2 regions of the Brevundimonas sp. NIBR11 genome follow, and region 1 is predicted to be linked to the other one. Evidence: predicted binding sites of a transcription regulator. Region 1 holds the regulator's gene; the other holds the start of a gene.
The links. Region 1 encodes LexA, which represses DNA repair genes until DNA is damaged. Its sites were predicted from a motif close to ATGTTCNCNANNTGTTCT; they were not measured.
Positions count from the first base shown of each region.

Region 1 (8,701 bases):
TCAGGTCATGGGCGTCTATGATCCGCGCCTGGTGGAGCCTCTGGCCGAGGTCCTGGGACGACTGGGAGCGACCCGCGCCTGGACTGTCCACGGCCAGGGTCTCGACGAACTGACCACGACCGGCCCAACCGAGGTCGCGGAATGGAAGGACGGCGTCGTCCGCCGCTTCACCGTCATGCCTGAGGACGCCGGCCTGCCCCGCGCCGACATAGAGGCCCTGCGCGGCGGCGATGCCGACACCAACGCCGCCGCCCTGGCAGCCCTGCTCGCCGGCGAGACCGGCCCCTACCGCAACGTGGTCCTGCTCAACGCCGCCGCCGCCCTGGTCGTCGCCGACAAGGCGCCGGACCTGAAGGCCGGCGTCGCCCTCGCCGCCGCCGCCATCGACGACGGCAAGGCCGCTCAGGCTCTGGCCGACCTCGCCCGCATCACCTCGACGCCCCTACCGACCGAAGACCCTGCATGATCGATGTTCTCGAACGCATCGCCGCCTACAAACGCGAGGACGTCGCCGCGCGGAAGGCCGCCCAGTCGCAGGCAGAGATCGAATCGCTGGCGGTGATCGCCGGCATGCCGCGCGGCTTCCGCTCGGCGCTTGAACGTCGGGCGACGGCCGGCCGCCCCGCCCTGATCGCCGAGATCAAGAAGGCCAGTCCTTCGAAAGGCCTGATCCGCGAAGACTTCGACCCGCCGGCCTTGGCCCGGGCCTATGAGGCGGGCGGCGCGGCCTGTCTGTCCGTCCTGACCGACGGCCCTAGCTTCCAGGGCGCCGACGACTATCTGGTCGCCGCCCGCGGCGCGGTCGCCCTGCCCTGCCTGAGGAAGGACTTCCTCGTCGATCCTTGGCAGGTGGCCGAAAGCCGGGCCCTGGGCGCCGACTGCATCCTGATCATCCTGGCGATGATCGACGACGCGCTGGCCGGCGAACTCCTGGCGGAGGCCCGCCGCTTCGGCATGGACGCCCTGATCGAGACCCACGACGAGGAGGAGATGGCACGCGCCGCCGAACTTGGCGGGGATCTGGTCGGTATCAACAATCGGTCGCTGCGGACGTTCGAGGTCGACCTGGGCGCCACCGCCCGCCTCGCCCCCCTGTCGCCACCCGGATCGCTGCTGATCGCCGAGAGCGGGATCTTCAGCCCTGCCGACGTCGCGGAGGTCGCCGCAGCGGGCGCCTCAGCCATTCTCGTCGGTGAAAGCCTGATGCGACAGGCGGATGTGACGGCGGCGACGCAGGCGCTGCTTGGCTAGAACCACTCACCTGGCGTTAAGTTGACATTAGGCAAGAACACTTACAGAACATCCGCAACGGTTCACGCATTGTTCTGAAGGCGATTCCCCATGCTGACGCGCAAGCAGCACGAGCTCCTGATGTTCATCCACGAACGGATCAAGGAGACTGGCGTCTCCCCCTCGTTCGACGAGATGAAGGAGGCGCTGGATCTGGCGTCCAAATCGGGCATCCACCGGCTTATCACGGCGCTGGAGGAACGCGGCTTCATCCGTCGTCTCGCCCATCGCGCTCGCGCGCTGGAGGTGGTGAAGCTGCCGGAACAGGCCACGACGGGTCCCGTGCGCGGCCGCGCCGGCTTTACGCCCGCCGTCATCGAGGGCGGCGGACGCCTTGCCCCTTCGGCCGAGCCCGCCAACGACACGCGCGAGCTGACCCTGGTCGGCAAGATCGCCGCTGGCGCGCCCATCGCGGCCCTTCAGGGCGACAACGGCCGCTATCACGTGCCCGAGACCATGCTGGGCGCCGGCGAGCACTACATGCTGGAGATCGAGGGCGACTCGATGATCGAAGCGGGCATCCTCAATGGCGACCTGGTGGTCATCAAACGCGTCGATACCGCCGCTTCGGGCGAGATCGTCGTGGCCCTGGTGGAAGGCGAGGAAGCGACCCTCAAACGCCTGCGCAAGAAGGGGAACTCCGTCGCCCTTGAGCCCGCCAACCGCAACTACGAAACTCGCATCTTCGGCCCCGATCAGGTCGAGGTTCAGGGCAAGCTGGTCGGCCTCATCCGCCAGTATCATTGACGTCGGCGTCCGCCGCATCGGGATCGCCGACGCGGCTCCACGGTCGGTCGCCGCGCACGTCGGCGGCCCAAACGGCGCGCCACCCTTGGTCGGTGCGCCACAACTCGACAGAGCCGCCTCGGGCATAGTCGACACCATCCAGCACGAGCTTGCCGTTGCAGACCGCGGGCAGCGCCTCAACGACGGCCCGGACGCTCACCAGCGGGGCGGACTGGCACAGCGCCGCCAGAGCCTCAGCATCCGGCGCCCGCTTGCCCCACCACAATGCCACCGGGCCTGACGCCGAACTCATCGGTGCGCAGCTCGATCGCGCGCAGACCCACCCTGCCTCCGGCCTGGGCTCCAGCTTCAGCCCTCGCCGTCTCGACCACAGGTCTGCCGCGAACTCCCGGACCCTCGGCCGCACGACGACCGCGTCGCCCGCGACGCTGAAGGCTGCATTGGTCCCGCCGTCGCCGATCCAAACGTCTGGAGTCGGCGCTCTGGGCCAGATCAGTACGGCGCAGGCGAGCGGCAGCCCCAGCCACCGCAGCCGCCCCTGCCAAAGACAGACGAACAGCACGCCGAGAAACGCGATGGGCAGTACATAGTCCGGCGCGCTGGCGATGGTCTTCACCGCGCCCGGCAGGCCCGCCGTCCAGTGGCCGATGACCAGCATCAGATCGACGCCCTTGCCCGCCACCCACAGGAAGGGCCCGCCCAGCCCCAGAGGCTCCAGCAGAGCCCCGAATGCCAGCGCCGGCATCATCAGGAAATCCGCGATGGGCGAGGTCGTCAGGTTCGCGACCAGCCCGTACATGGCCGCCCGGTTGAAATGCTGAATCGCAAACGGCCCCGTCGCCGCGCCCGCGACCAGGCTGGCGGTCACCGCCACCGTCACCCAGTGACCCGCCGACTGCACCGCCGCAATGGGCCATGGGACCGACAACTCCCGCGTCCGGGGCGGCCACGCCTCCGACAAAGCGACCAGCGCGGCCGTCGCCGCGAACGACATCTGGAATCCCGGCGTGACGATGGCCTCGGGCTGCAGGATCAGCACCACCATGGCCGCCACCGCCAAGGCGTGCATCGTGACCGCCGGTCGGTCCAGAAGGATCGAGGCGAAGGCGATCGACGCCGTGATCGCCGCCCGCTCCGCCGGCGCGGGCGCGCCCGACAGCACCAGATAGCTCCACACCGCGACCAGTCCAACGATCGCCGCGACCTTCTTGCCCGACACCCTGAGCGCCAGCCACGGCCATGCCGCCACCAGCAGTCGCACCAGGAAGAAGGCGAACCCGCCGACGATGGCCATGTGCAGGCCCGAGATCGACAGGATGTGCGCCAGTCCCGAATCCCGCATCGCCTCGAGATCGTCCTTCGCGATCCAGGTCTCATGGCCCGTCGTCATGGCGGCCGCGACGCCGCCGGTCCGCTCGCCGAGCCGGTCCACGATCCGCTGCGCCAGGGCAAACCGCGCGCCATTCAGTGCCATGGCCAAATGCAACCGCCAGGGCGGCGGCGCGAGATACGCAGAACGGGTCTCGCCGAGCGCGAACGCCGTCCCGCCCAACCCTTGAAAATAAGCGTTGCGGCCGAAGTCGTAGGCCCCCGGGCTGGCCGGGGGCGGAGGCGGATTGAGGATGGCGAACAGCCGGATCGCCTCCCCCGGCCTCGGCGGCTCGCCCCGCACTGTGGCCCTGAGCCGGATGGGCGTCGCCTCGGGCTCCAGCCCCCGGATACGAACCGGCGCGAGGACGATCCGATGACCCCGATCACCCGGACTGTCGACATCCACGACCCAGCCCTCGACCACGGTGGGCTCAGCCATTGCAGCGGCGATCGGCGCCGCCACCCGCTCCGTCCTCACCTTCGCCCCCGCCAGCCCCAGGAACAGGCAGGCGACCAGCATCAGCGGCAGGGTCACGGCCCGTCCGCGCCCCACGACCCGGGCTCCTACCCACAGGGCGGTCGCCACAATCGCCGCCAACGCCAGGGGCCACATGGGCGGCTCCGACCTCAGAGCGAAATAGATCGCCGCCCCGCCGCCGAACGCCACCGGCGCCCACAGGCGCCAGCGCATCGACTGGGCCAGCACCTCGCTCCACACCCAGCCACGAACGCGCACCGACAGGCTGGGCTTTGCCGCGTCGGGGGGTATAAGGGCGGCCCGTTTGGACCCCTCTCCCATGCCAACAGACTCTTCGCCCCAGGTCGTCACCCGTTTCGCCCCCTCGCCCACCGGCTACCTCCACATAGGAGGCGCGAGGACAGCTTTGTTCAACTACCTATACGCGAAGGGACGCGGCGGGAAATTCCTTGTCCGCATCGAGGACACCGACCGCGAGCGTTCGACCGACGACGCGGTCAAGGCGATCTTCGACGGCCTGAGTTGGCTGGAGCTGTTCGCCGACGAAGAGCCAATCTTCCAGTACAGCCGCGCCGACCGCCACCGCGAGGTCGTGGACCGGCTTCTGGAGCGCGGCGCCGCCTATCGCGACTTCACATCGGCCGAGGAGACAGGCCGCCTCCGTGACGAAGCCAAGGCCGAGAAGCGCACCTTCGAATCCCCCTGGCGCGACCGCACCCCGACTGTCGACGATCTGTCGCAGCCGCACGTCGTCCGCTTCCGTCGCCCACTGCCCGGCCGCGTGACCGTGCCCGACGCCGTTCAGGGCGAGGTCAGCTGGGACGCCAACGATCTGGACGATCTGGTCCTGCTCCGCTCGGACGGCGCTCCCACCTACAACCTCGCCGTCGTCGTCGACGACCACGACATGGGCGTGACCCACGTCATTCGCGGCGACGACCACCTGAACAACGCCGCGCGCCAGTCGCTCATCTATGACGCGCTGGGCTGGACCCGGCCGGTCTTCGCCCACATCCCCCTGATCCACGGCCCCGACGGCGCCAAGCTGTCCAAGCGCCATGGCGCCCAGGCGGTCCACGAGTACGCCGAGATGGGCTACCTGCCCGAGGCGATGCGCAACTATCTGGCCCGCCTCGGCTGGGCCCATGGCGACGACGAGCTGTTCGGCGACGCTCAGGCGCGCGAGTGGTTCGACCTCGACGGCGTCGGCAAGGCGCCGGCTCGGCTCGATTTCGACAAGCTGGCCCACGTCAACTCGCACTGGCTGCGTCTGGCCGGTGATGACCGTCTGGCCGGCATGACGCTGGACGCGCACCTCGCCAAGGGCGCGACCCTGAACGAAGGCGACGAGGCGAAACTCCAGCGCGCAATGCCGTTCGTCAAGGATCGGGCCAAAACCCTGCTCGAACTGGCCGATCAGACCGCCTTTGTGCTCAACAAGCGCCCACTGAACCTCGACGAAAAGGCCCGCGCCCTGTTGTCCGGAGAGACGGCCGAACGCATCGCTCGCGTCCGCGCGAGGCTCGCCCTTTTCGAGAGCTGGGACGTCTTCGCGCTTGAAGCGGAACTGAAAGCCTTTGCCCAGGAGGAAGGCGTCGGCTTCGGCAAGATCGGCCCGCCGATACGCGCGGCCTTGACCGGCGGCGCGGCCTCGCCTGACATCGCCAGAACTCTCGCGGCCCTGGGGCGCGAAGAAGCGCTTGGACGCTTGGATGATGCGCTGCAACACACTAAGTGATCATGCATAACAATCGGGGTTCGGGGCTTCCCGTCCGGACCAAGCACGAAAGCAAGGGCGCCTGATGACTGAAACCTCCAAATCCGCCGGCTCGGCGACCCTCACCTACAAGGACAAGAGCGTCGAACTGCCCATCCTGTCGGGTACGACCGGTCCGGACGTCATCGATATCCGCAAGCTGTACGGCGCGACCGACGCCTTCACCTTCGACCCCGGCTTCACCTCGACCGCAGCCTGCGAAAGCGCCATTACCTATATCGACGGCGACGCCGGCGTTCTGCTGCACCGGGGCTATCCGATCGGCGAACTCGCCTCGAAGTCGAACTTCATCGAGGTCTGCCATCTGCTGCTGCACGGCGAACTGCCGACGGCCGCCCAATACGCCGCCTTCGAGGAGACGGTGACGCGGCACACCATGCTGCACGCCCAGTTCGACCAGTTCTTCCAAGGCTTCCGTCGCGACGCCCACCCGATGGCCATCATGGTCGGCGCGGTGGGCGCTCTGTCGGCCTTCTACCACGACAGCCTGGACATCCATGATCCGGTCCAGCGCAACATCTCGGCCATCCGCCTGATCGCCAAGATGCCGACGATCGCGGCCCGCGCGTACAAGTACCACATCGGCCAGCCGTTCGTTTCGCCGCGCAACGACCTCAGCTACGCCGAGAACTTCCTGCGCATGTGCTTCGCCGTGCCGGCCGAGGACTACGTCGTCGATCCGAAAATGGCCAAGGCCATGGACCGGATCTTCACCCTGCATGCCGACCACGAGCAGAACGCCTCGACCTCGACCGTCCGTCTGGCCGGGTCGTCGGGCGCAAACCCCTTCGCATGTATCGCCGCCGGCATCGCCTGCCTGTGGGGCCCGTCGCACGGCGGCGCCAACGAAGAGGCGCTGATGATGCTCAAGGAAATCGGCACGCCCGAGAAGATTCCGGAATTCATCGAGGGCGTGAAGGCCAAGAAGTACAAGCTCATGGGCTTCGGTCACCGCGTGTACAAGAACTACGATCCCCGGGCGACCGTGATGAAGGAATCGGCCGACGAGATCCTCGACCTGGTCGGGGCCGAGAACGACCCCCTGTTCCAGGTCGCCAAGGAACTGGAGCGGGTCGCCCTGTCGGACGAGTATTTCATCGAGCGCAAGCTGTTCCCGAACGTCGACTTCTATTCGGGCATCACCCTGTCTGCGATGGGCTTCCCGACCTCGATGTTCACCGTCCTGTTCGCCTTGGCCCGCACCGTGGGCTGGATCGCCCAGTGGGAAGAAATGCTGGCCGATCCGGCGCAGAAGATTGGCCGTCCGCGCCAGCTCTACACCGGCCCGACCGAACGGGCCTATGTGCCGGTCCAGTCGCGCGGCTGATATCGCTAGACAGATAAGACGCCGGGGCCCAGGCCCCGGCGTTTTTCTTTGTCCGGACACGATCGGAGGCCTGTCCGGACACGAGTTCGCTGGCGTGAAAGCGCGTCCGGCGCTCAGGTGTCGACATGACCCAGACCTCCGAACTCCCGTCCGCTGAACTCCCGGCAGCCGAGACGCCTCCGTCCGCCATGGCCGAGGCAGTCGACACGGTCCGCACCGTCGGCGTCGCCCTGCTCGCGGCCGTCGCGATCCAGACCGTGATCTTCCAGCCCTTCACCATCCCCTCGGCGTCGATGGAGCCGGGACTGGTGGTCGGCGACTATCTGGTGGTGTCCAAGGCCGCGTACGGCTGGAGCCGCGCCTCCATGCCCTTCAACCCGCCGCTGCCGTCCGGACGCCTGTTTGCGCACCTGCCGAAGCGCGGAGACGTCGTCGTCTTCCGCCGCCCCTCGAACCCGCAGGAGACCTGGATCAAGCGCGTCATCGGACTGCCGGGGGATACGGTTCAGGTCACCGACGGCGTCGTGAGCGTCAACGGCGTCTCCATTGCCCAGCGCGCGCTCGGCCCCGGTCTGGATCTGGATCAGCCCGGTCGCCCCGTAGACCAGATCGAGGAGCGCCAGGCCGACGGCCGGACCTATGTCACATTCGACGGCGGCCAAGGGCTAGAGGGAGACACCCGGCCGGCTCAGGTCGTCCCGGAAGGCCAATTGTTCGTCATGGGCGACAACCGCGACAACTCGCTGGACAGCCGCTGGGCTCCCGATATCGGCGTGGGCCTGCTGCCGGTCACCAATGTCGTGGGCAAGGCGGAGGTCGTCGTGGCCTCATGGAAACCCGGCGCGGCGCTGTGGAAACCCTGGACCTGGTTTAACCTGCGTTCGGGCAGGCTGATGCAGAAAATCCGCTAACTAGCGCGCCTCGAACTCGGCGAAGGTGACCACGCCGTCGCGGTTGGCGTCCATGTGATCGAAGGCGGCGCGCGAACCCGGCAGGGCCTGGGCGATCGACGGCGCCGCCGCCGCGCCGATGACGATCCCGGCCACGGCCAGCATCAACGCCTGCCAACCTTTCATCGCGCGACGCGGTTTGGCGGGTGTCGGCGCCTCGCGCTCGATCAGGTCCCGCACGACCTCGCTGGCCGTGAGGCCGGCCGAACGGCAACGGTCCATGAAGGCGACCTTGGCGGCATGCGGCAGCCGGATTTCCAGCGTCTCGCTTTTCTTGGGCGGGCGGGCGGTGCTCATGGGCATCAGTCTAATCCCGTTCGTCTTGCGACGCCATGACGACGCCGAGAACGGCCTCCGCCGCCAGTGCTGAGGGGTCTCCGCCGCCGCGCCCCATCAGGTCCAGCGCCGCCGTCTGACGCGCGCTCAACGCCGCCCGCGCCGCCGGGTCGTCCAGCAGCCGCCCGACCTCGGCGACCACCTTGTCGGGCGTCGCATCGTTCTGGATCAGCTCGCGGGCGATCTCCTGGTCGGCGGCGTGGTTAAAGAGGGTCGCGTATTTGCCCGTGAAGAAGGGCTTCATGATCGCATAGCTGAGCGGCGCGAACCGGTAGCCGATGACCATAGGCGCACCAGCCAGGGCCAGTTCGGTCGAGACCGTGCCGCTGGTGGCCAGGGCCACCGTGGCCGCCTTCATCGCCGCGTATTTCGCGGCCTCAGACACTACATGGGTCCGGAACGGCCAAGCCGCGACCCGGGCGGTG
Region 1 is NZ_CP115465.1:1,431,987-1,440,687, forward strand. Features, by position in the region: gene trpD (anthranilate phosphoribosyltransferase) at 1-466, shown strand, start outside; gene trpC (indole-3-glycerol phosphate synthase TrpC) at 463-1,251, shown strand; gene lexA (transcriptional repressor LexA) at 1,342-2,037, shown strand; gene O5O43_RS07125 (ComEC/Rec2 family competence protein) at 2,018-4,207, opposite strand; gene gltX (glutamate--tRNA ligase) at 4,206-5,624, shown strand; gene gltA (citrate synthase) at 5,689-6,990, shown strand; gene lepB (signal peptidase I) at 7,116-7,901, shown strand; gene O5O43_RS07145 (EF-hand domain-containing protein) at 7,902-8,243, opposite strand; gene lpxB (lipid-A-disaccharide synthase) at 8,248-8,701, opposite strand, start outside.

Region 2 (8,701 bases), 380 kb from region 1:
TCTGGTGGTGCTGGCCGTCTTCGGCATGGCGGAGCTGAATGTTCAGGCCATCCAGGTGCGTGACTGGGCCGCCGTCGGCGAGCCTTGGAAGCTGGGTGTGCTGGCGGCTCTGGGCTTGGGCGCCGTCGCCGTCCCCCTGTTGCTGATCGTGCGGCTGTCGCTGTTCGCGCCCGCGACATTGGGCCGTCGCCAGATGGTGTCGCTGAACTCCATGGGCATCGCCTACGGCAGCTTCTGGCAGATCCTGGCCGGGCTGATCGTGACCGCCCTGCCCAAGATCGTGCTGCTGGTCCTGATGGGGACGGGTCTGCTGGTCGGAAAGGCGGGGCAGGTCGTCTGCGTGCTCGGACTGGTCGGTCTGCAACTGCCCCTGACGCTCGGTTTCCTGGGCGCCGCCTATCGCCAACTCGAATACTGGTCGCCCGAGGAGCCCAAGCGATGAAGCCGAGCTTCTCTTTCAGCGACGCCCTCAGCGCGCCGTTCGCCATGCTGCGCCGTAGGCCGCTGTACCTGTTCGTCTGGGGGCTGCTGATGATGGCGTGTCGGCCGTCAGCTACATCCTGATGACGCCCCTCCTGGAGGCCCTCCCGCTCGGCGAGCCGGACGGCTGGGAGGCGCTGGGGCAGTACTTCGGAGCGACCTCGCCGTCTGCAGAGGAGTTGTCACGGCTCAGCGCCGCGATCAACGGCCTCAATGTGTTGATATATCTGGTGATGGTCTGGGTAATCTACATGATCAGCGCCATCCTGATGAATGCGGCGGTCGGGGGCATCCTGGCGGGCGGCTTCTTCGGTCAGGGTGTCGTCTGGCCATCAGACGTCGACACCGTCGCCGACCTGCAGCCGATGCTGATCCCGCTAGTGCTGACGGCCGTCCCGTTCTCGATCGGCTTCGGCTGGGTCATGGCGCTCTACGCCGCACCGTCTGTCGTGGCGGCGCGACAGCTGCTGGACGGGGTCGCTGCGCACCAGGCGGTCCCGGCCGCGCCTGCGATCGTTCAAGACGCGCCGCGCGTGGATGCGCTACAACCCTCGTGAGCAGGATTCAGGGAGGGATTCGATGACTTTTTCAGCGACCGAAGCGGCCTTCGAGGGCTTCCGCGTCGTCCGCCGTCATCCGCTCGCCGTCCTGTTCTGGGGCCTGGCCTATGCGTTGATGTACGGTGTCGTGTTCGGACTTTTCGGCGGGCCGCTGACATCGATGATGGCGGCCATGATCGCCAACATGACGGAAGGGGCGTCGTCCGCCACCGAGATCGAACAGTTAGGCGAGAGCTCGGCGGGCATCATATGGTTGTTGGCACCCCTGCTGCTGGTGCTCGGCTCGGTGACCAGCGCCGCTGTCGCCCGCGCAGTGCTGAGGCCGTCGGAAAGTGCGTTCGGCTATCTCCGGCTCGGCGGCGACGAGCTTCGGGTCCTGGCCGTGAGCGTCGTCCTGTTCATCGTGACCTTGGGGGCCAGCATGCTGCTGTTCGGCCTGACCGGCGTGCTGGTCGAGCTGGCGAAAGCGGTCAATGCGGGCGTCGCCATCTTGGTCTTGATCTTGTTCGGATGCGCTTCGGTCGGGGCGCTGCTCTGGCTGACGGTGCGTCTGAGCCTGGCGGTGCCGATCACGGTGGCCGAACAACGCATCGCGCCTTTTGCCTCCTTCGCCCTCACCAAGGGCCAGACCCCATCGTTGCTCGGAATGGCGATCCTCGCCGGCGTTATGTCGATGCTCGTCTCACTGCTCGTCAGCGTCGTGGCTCTTCCGGCGACGATCGCCATCGGCGGGGAGTCGGGCCTGATGGCCTATGCTGGACGTTCGACGCTCGAAATCCTTCAGCAGGCGGCGCCCGTCGTGATCGTCTGGGTTCTCGTCAATGCCTTGCAGGGCGCTCTGCAACTGGCGGTGCTGTATGCGCCGTTCTCGGCCGCCTACCGCGACCTGAAGGGCCTGCCGCACGAGTGACGGCGCGCTGACGCCAAAGCCACAAGGGGATTGGATGGCCGGTATCGAACTCTACGCGCCGAGACCGGCGCGCCATCGCCGCACCTGGAGCGTGGCCGCGGTCGTGCTGGGCATAGCCTTCATGATCACCGGACAGATCCTCGGCGTGATCCCCGGCGTCGCTCTGGGCCTGATGGACACCGAGGGGACCAGCTCGGGCTGGCTCGGCGATTTCTACATGCTGGTCGTCATGTTTGGCCTGGCGGCCCTGATGGTCAGCGGCTGGGTCCTGTGGTTCGAGCGGCGGCCGCTGTCGACCATCGGCTTCAACGAGAACGGACTGAAGCGTTTCCTGAGCGGCTATGCCGTGGGGCTGGCCTTCCTTGTGGCCATAATCGGCGTGATCTGGGTCGCCGGCGGCTATCGGAGCGAGGCCGGCGGGGTCTTCGCCTCGGAAGGCGCCGTGGCCGCCCTCCTTCCCATCGGCGCGCTCCTGCTGGGCTTCATCGTCCAGGGCTCGACCGAGGAGATCGTCTTCCGGGGCTGGCTGATGCAGCTGATCGCCTCGCGCCACGGCTTGGTCATAGCCCTGATCGTCAACGCCGTTCTGTTCGGCCTGGTCCATGCCGGGAACATCGAGCCGACGAAGGAGCTGGCCTTGGGAGTCGTCAACATCGTCCTGTTCGGCGCCTTCATCGGCCTCTACGCCGCGCGCGAGGGGTCGCTGTGGGGCGTGTGCGGCTGGCACGCGGCCTGGAACTGGCTGCTGGGCCTCGGCTTCGGCCTGGAGGTGTCCGGCCATGTGATGGACGTGAAGCCGCTGGTCGTCGATCTGACGGCAGCCGACGGTGCGCCCTGGTGGCTGACGGGCGCGACCTTCGGGCCTGAGGCCAGCGTGGTGACGACGGTCATCCTGCTGGGCGCCAGCCTCTGGGTCGTGATGCGCGGCCCGTTCAACGGCCATGCGACGCCGGAGCCGGTCGCGCCCAGGCTTGCTGAGACCTCCGAGACGCCCGCGACCTGATCACGATCAGGCGTCGGCCTTCGCCTTGGCCTTCGTCTTCTTCGGAGCCTCGGCGGTCAGGGCCGCGACCCGCGCCTTGCGACGCGTCTCGTGCCGGTCCAGCACGTCCTTGAGGTATTTGCCGGTCCAGGACTTGTCGTTCTTCGCCACCTCTTCCGGCGTACCGACCGCGACGATCTCGCCGCCGCCGTCGCCGCCCTCGGGCCCGAAGTCCAACAGGTAGTCGGCGACCTTGATGACATCGAGATTGTGCTCGATCACCACGATGGTGTTGCCGCTCTCGACCAGCTCCTGGAGCACTTCCAGAAGCTTGCGGGTGTCCTCGAAGTGCAAGCCGGTGGTGGGTTCGTCCAGGATGTAGAGCGTCTTGCCGGTCGCCCGCTTCGACAGCTCCTTCGACAGCTTGACCCGCTGGGCCTCGCCGCCCGACAGGGTCGTCGCCGACTGGCCGACCTGAACGTAGCCCAGACCCACACGCTCCAGCGTCTGCATCTTGTCGCGGATCGGCGGGACGGCGTTGAAGAAGCGGGCGGCCTCCTCGACCGTCATGTCCAGCACGTCACTGATGGACTTGCCCTTGAACACGATCTCCAGCGTCTCGCGGTTGTAGCGCTTGCCCTTGCAGACATCGCACGTGACGTAGACGTCCGGCAGGAAGTGCATCTCGATCTTGATCAGACCGTCGCCCTGACAGGCCTCGCAGCGCCCGCCCTTGACGTTGAAGCTGAACCGGCCGGGACCATAGCCGCGCGCCTTCGATTCCGGCAGGCCCGCGTACCAATCGCGGATGGGCCCGAAGGCGCCGGTGTAGGTCGCCGGATTCGAACGCGGAGTGCGGCCGATCGGCGACTGGTCGATGTCGATGACCTTGTCGAAATGCTCCAGGCCTTCGATCCGGTCGAAGGGGGCGGGGGCGTCCGACGCGTTGTTCAGACGACGGGCCGCGGCCTTGTAGAGGGTCTCGATGGTGAAGGTCGACTTGCCCCCGCCCGACACGCCAGTGATGCAGGTGAAGACCCCGACCGGAATCTCGCCGGTGACATTCTTCAGGTTGTTGCCGCTGGCGCCGGAGACCTTGAGCAGCTTCTTGCGATTGATCGGACGGCGGCCGTCACGAGGGATCTCAATCTCCCGTTCGCCGGTCAGGTATTTGCCGGTCAGCGACTTCGGATTGGCCATGACTTCGGCGGGGGTGCCTTCGGCGCAAATCTGGCCGCCGTGGACGCCCGCGGCGGGGCCCATGTCGATGACGTAGTCGGCGGTCATGATCGCCTCCTCGTCGTGCTCGACCACCAGGACCGAGTTGCCGAGGTCGCGCAGGCCCATCAGCGATTCCAGCAGCCGGGTGTTGTCACGCTGGTGCAGGCCGATGGAGGGCTCGTCGAGGACGTAGAGGACGCCGGTCAGGCCGGACCCGATCTGGGACGCCAGGCGGATGCGCTGGCTTTCGCCGCCGGAGAGGGTGCCGGAGGAGCGCGACAGGCTGAGGTAGTCGAGGCCGACGTTGTTCAAGAAGCGCAGCCGGTCCGAGATTTCCTTCAGGATGCGGCGGCCGATCTCCATCTGCTTGTCGGTCAGCTGGTCGGGCAGGGCCGAAACCCAGTCGAACGCCTTCTTGATCGACAGCATCGAGATCTCGGCGATGTCGTTGCCGCTGACCTTGACCGCCAGGGCCTCGGGCTTGAGGCGCTTGCCGTGGCAGGCGTCGCAGGGGGTCTCGGACTGGAAGCGGCCCAGTTCCTCGCGGACCCAGGCGCTGTCCGTCTCGCGCCAGCGGCGGTCGAGGTTGGGGATCACCCCCTCGAACGGCTTGGAGACCTCGTACTTCCGGGCGTTGTCGTCGTAGACGAACTTGATCTTCTCGGTCCCGGTGCCGAGCAGAATGACGTCCTGCGCCTTCTTCGGCAAGTCGCGCCACGGCACGTCCATCGAGAAGCCGTAGTGCAGGCTCAACGCCTGAAGCGTCTGCGTATAAAGGGGCGACGGCCCACGCGACCACGGGGCGACCGCGCCTTTGTGCAAGGTTTTATCACGGTCCGGCACAACGAGATCGGCGTCGAAGGCCAGTTTGACCCCCAGGCCGTCGCAGACCGGACAGGCGCCGAACGGGTTGTTGAACGAGAACAGCCGCGGCTCGATCTCGGCGATGGTGAAGCCGGACATCGGGCAGGCGAACTTCTCGGAGAAGGTCATCCGGCGCGGCTCTTCGCCCTCGGCGGCATTGGCCCACTCCGCGACCGCGATGCCGTCGGCCAGACCCAAGGCGGTCTGCAGACTGTCGGCGTAGCGCGCTTCCAGCCCCGCCTTGGTGACGATCCGGTCCACGACGATGTCGATGTCGTGCTTGAACTTCTTGTCGAGAGTCGGGGCGTCCTCGATGGCGTAGAACTGGCCGTCGATCTTCAGGCGCTGGAACCCCGCGCGCTGCCACTCGGCGATCTCCTTCTTGTACTCGCCCTTGCGGCCGCGAACGACGGGGGCCAGCAGCAGCAGCCGCTCGCCTTCGTCCAGGGCCGTCAGCTTGTCCACCATCATGGAGATGGTCTGGCTCTCGATCGGCAGGCCGGTCGCGGGCGAATAGGGCACTCCGACGCGCGCCCACAGCAGGCGCATGTAATCGTGGATCTCGGTCACCGTGCCGACCGTGGAGCGCGGATTCTTGGACGTCGTCTTCTGTTCGATGGAAATGGCCGGCGACAAGCCCTCGATCAGGTCGACGTCCGGCTTGCCCATCAGCTCCAGGAACTGACGCGCATAGGCAGATAGGCTCTCGACGTAGCGCCGCTGGCCCTCGGCGTAGATGGTGTCGAAGGCGAGCGAGGATTTGCCCGACCCCGACAGGCCGGTCATCACGACCAGCTTCTCGCGCGGGATGTCGACGTCCACGCCCTTGAGATTGTGCTCGCGCGCGCCACGCACGCGAATGAAGTTGTGCTTTTCGGTCATGCTGTCCGGGAACGCGGGAAGGCCGGACAGGTGTCCGGTGCAACGACGCTATATGGGAACTGATCGCCCCGATTCAGCAAGAACAATGTGGGAACATCAAGGCGCTGCTGACAGACGCTGTCATTCCAGCAGGGCGGCGCCCGTGTTCAGGCTGACGACGCAGGTGAAGTCGTTGGCGCCGCCGGTCGAGCAATAGTCTACCCCGAACATGTCGCGTTCCACGCGCTCGGTCATTCTGAAGGTCCGACCGCCGGTCTGGATCTCGGATCCGATGGCCGCGCTGCGAGCGGCGAGCCCGTTGTAGAAGGCGCGCGCCGGGGCGCCCGTGCAGGTGAACAGGAGTCGGACATTGCCGTCGTCTTCCGCGTATCCATAGGCGCGAGCTGCGGTCGCCTGGGCGATGCAGTCGACATAAAGCGCCGCTCGCGGATGCGATTGGGTCTGAATGGGCGTGTAGTCTGGCGCGGCCGCGGGGCCGGCGTCCGACAGGCTGGCGCAACCGGTGACCGCGATGGAGCTGCTTACCAAGGCGGCGACGAAGGCGAGGCGTTGCATGGCGATCTCCGGGATGACGAACCGGAGAGTGACACACCGAGCGTCGTTTCGTCAGCCCCAGCTGGCGACCGCGCCCATACGGCGGGCGACCGGCTCGTTGGCGGCGAGATGGGTGCGCGGCTCGGCCTCGGCCTTGCCGAACAGCCAGCCCTGGCCCTGATCGACCCCTATTTCCCTGAGGATATCGGCGGCGCCCTGTGTCTCGATCATCTCGGCGATGGTTTCGACCTTAAGCGAGCGGCACAGTTCGACCAGATGGCCGATGAGGGTCCGCGCCTTGGGATCGGCCTCCAGCCCCTGGACGAAGGACCCGTCGATCTTGACCGTGTCGACCGACAGGCGGCGCAGATAGTCGTAGCTGGCCGCGCCCGCTCCGAAATCGTCTATACACACCTTGATCCCGGCCGCCCGCAGCGCGCCCAACCGACGGTTGGCGGCCTCGACGTCCGAGAGGGCGGCGGATTCCGTCACCTCGACGATCAGCCGCCTGCGTTCTTCCGGCCGCCCGGACGTCATGCGCAGCAGCGCCTGGACATATCGGTCGTCGGCCAGGGAGGCGCCCGAAACATTGACCGCGAACTTCAGCAGACCCGCGCCCTGCTGACGCAGACGGCTCAGCGCCTTCTCGGCCACGGCCACGTCGAAGCTGTCGATCAGGGCCATTTCCTCGGCCATGCGGATGGCGTTGGCCGGGCTGGCGGATCCCTTGAAGCGGGCCAGGGCCTCGAAGTGATGCACGGCGCCGGTCTTGAGGTCGACGATCGGCTGGTAGTGCAGGTCGAAGCGGCGGTCGCGGACCATGGCCTGAAAGGCGTGGGCGTCGTTCAGTGTGCGCGACAGGGCGGCGGTGAACGACAGCTCGGGCGCGGCGCCCCCTTCCTTCAGGCAACCCTCGACGGCGACACGCAGGGCGCGTAGGGCGCTCAGCGATTCTCCGCCCGCGGTCAGGTCGGACTCGGCGGCGCGCGCTGTCAGCTCGAAGCCCTCGCTGCGGCCGATCTCGTTCATCTCGCCGGCGATGTCGACGTCGTCGTCGCGGTCGCGAACCAGGGCGAAACGCTCGGGCCCCAGCTTGCCGGCCGTGGCGCCGCCGACGGAGGCGGCCTGCAAGGCGGCCTCGACCCGGGCGTTGAGTCGCTCGCCAGCCTCGCCCATCGCCTGGGCGGCGGCCAGACCCTCGACATCGACGAAGGCGACGGCCAGGTCGCGCGGTTGGGCGGGCGGGGCCATGACCTCGCGCGCGCGTCGCAGGAAGGCCTCCGGCGTCAGGGCCGGGGCGGCCTCGGGATCATGCAGGGCGAAGGCCGGCCCTTCCCAAGTGATCGAGCAGGAGATGTTCGGCGCGAGGTCTGGCAGCAGGAAGAAGCGCGCGGTCGCCCGCCGCATCCGGCCTTCGCCAGCGAGGAACAGCAGTTCGACCGGCGCTGTGCGCGCGCCGGGACGCAGGCTCTTCAGAACGTCATCCAGCTTGTCGATACTGATCGGATCGATGCGGCTGGACAGGGCGGCGCCGCAGAAGCTCTCGGCCGAAAGACCCGCCGCCGGCCCCGACCCCATGCCGAAGACCGTCGCACCCTCGCCGTCGAGTTCCAGCAGAAGATCGGCCGAGGCGAAGGCGAAACCGAGGAGGCGCTTGCGGATCATGCCGCAATCTTGCGCCGCCACCTCTTAAACTTGACCGCAAGTACGTCCTTAATGACGAGAAAATGCGGGCCCCTTGCAGCTCCCGGAGGCTTAGGCCGTACGGTTCAACGTCACGGCCCGGCTGTCGCCGCCATAGGCCTGACCGGAGGCTCCGTAGCCCGTGCCCATGGCCCGAGCGCCGGCGACTTCCTGGGCGATGGTGCGAACCAGGCCTTCGGAGATCGTTCGCGCGGCCTCGACGGTGCGAGCGTGGATGGCCAGGACCGCCTCGAACGCCTCTGTCGCCCTGACCAGGGCCATGCGCTCGCTGGCCGGCGCGGCCATGAGGATGGCCTTGTTGGCCTTCAGGTGCCCGGATTCCTTGCGGTACTGGTTGGCCAGCTCCTGCGTCTCGGCGAGACCGGCCGCCACATCGGCGGCGCGGCGGCTGGCGAAGGCGTCGGTCTCCATCTCCAGACGGGCGGTCAGCCGGTCCGTCAGGGCGGTCAGCTGGCGCAGATAGGCGGTGGCGGTGGTGGCGTCGCTCATGCCGTGGCTCCCGGAAGCGTCTGGGCCTGGGACTGTTCGGCCTGCATGCGGATCATCTCGGACATGACGGTGTCG
Region 2 is NZ_CP115465.1:1,812,351-1,821,051, reverse strand. Features, by position in the region: gene O5O43_RS09290 (hypothetical protein) at 1-442, shown strand, start outside; gene O5O43_RS09285 (hypothetical protein) at 540-1,037, shown strand; gene O5O43_RS09280 (hypothetical protein) at 1,060-1,950, shown strand; gene O5O43_RS09275 (CPBP family intramembrane glutamic endopeptidase) at 1,985-2,953, shown strand; gene uvrA (excinuclease ABC subunit UvrA) at 2,960-5,899, opposite strand; gene O5O43_RS09265 (hypothetical protein) at 6,020-6,454, opposite strand; gene O5O43_RS09260 (EAL domain-containing protein) at 6,506-8,098, opposite strand; gene O5O43_RS09255 (flagellar basal-body protein FlbY) at 8,189-8,626, opposite strand; gene O5O43_RS09250 (rod-binding protein) at 8,623-8,701, opposite strand, start outside.
Region 2: uvrA (excinuclease ABC subunit UvrA) is a predicted target of LexA. The motif match lies at 5,979-5,996, and genes of this name have one in related genera.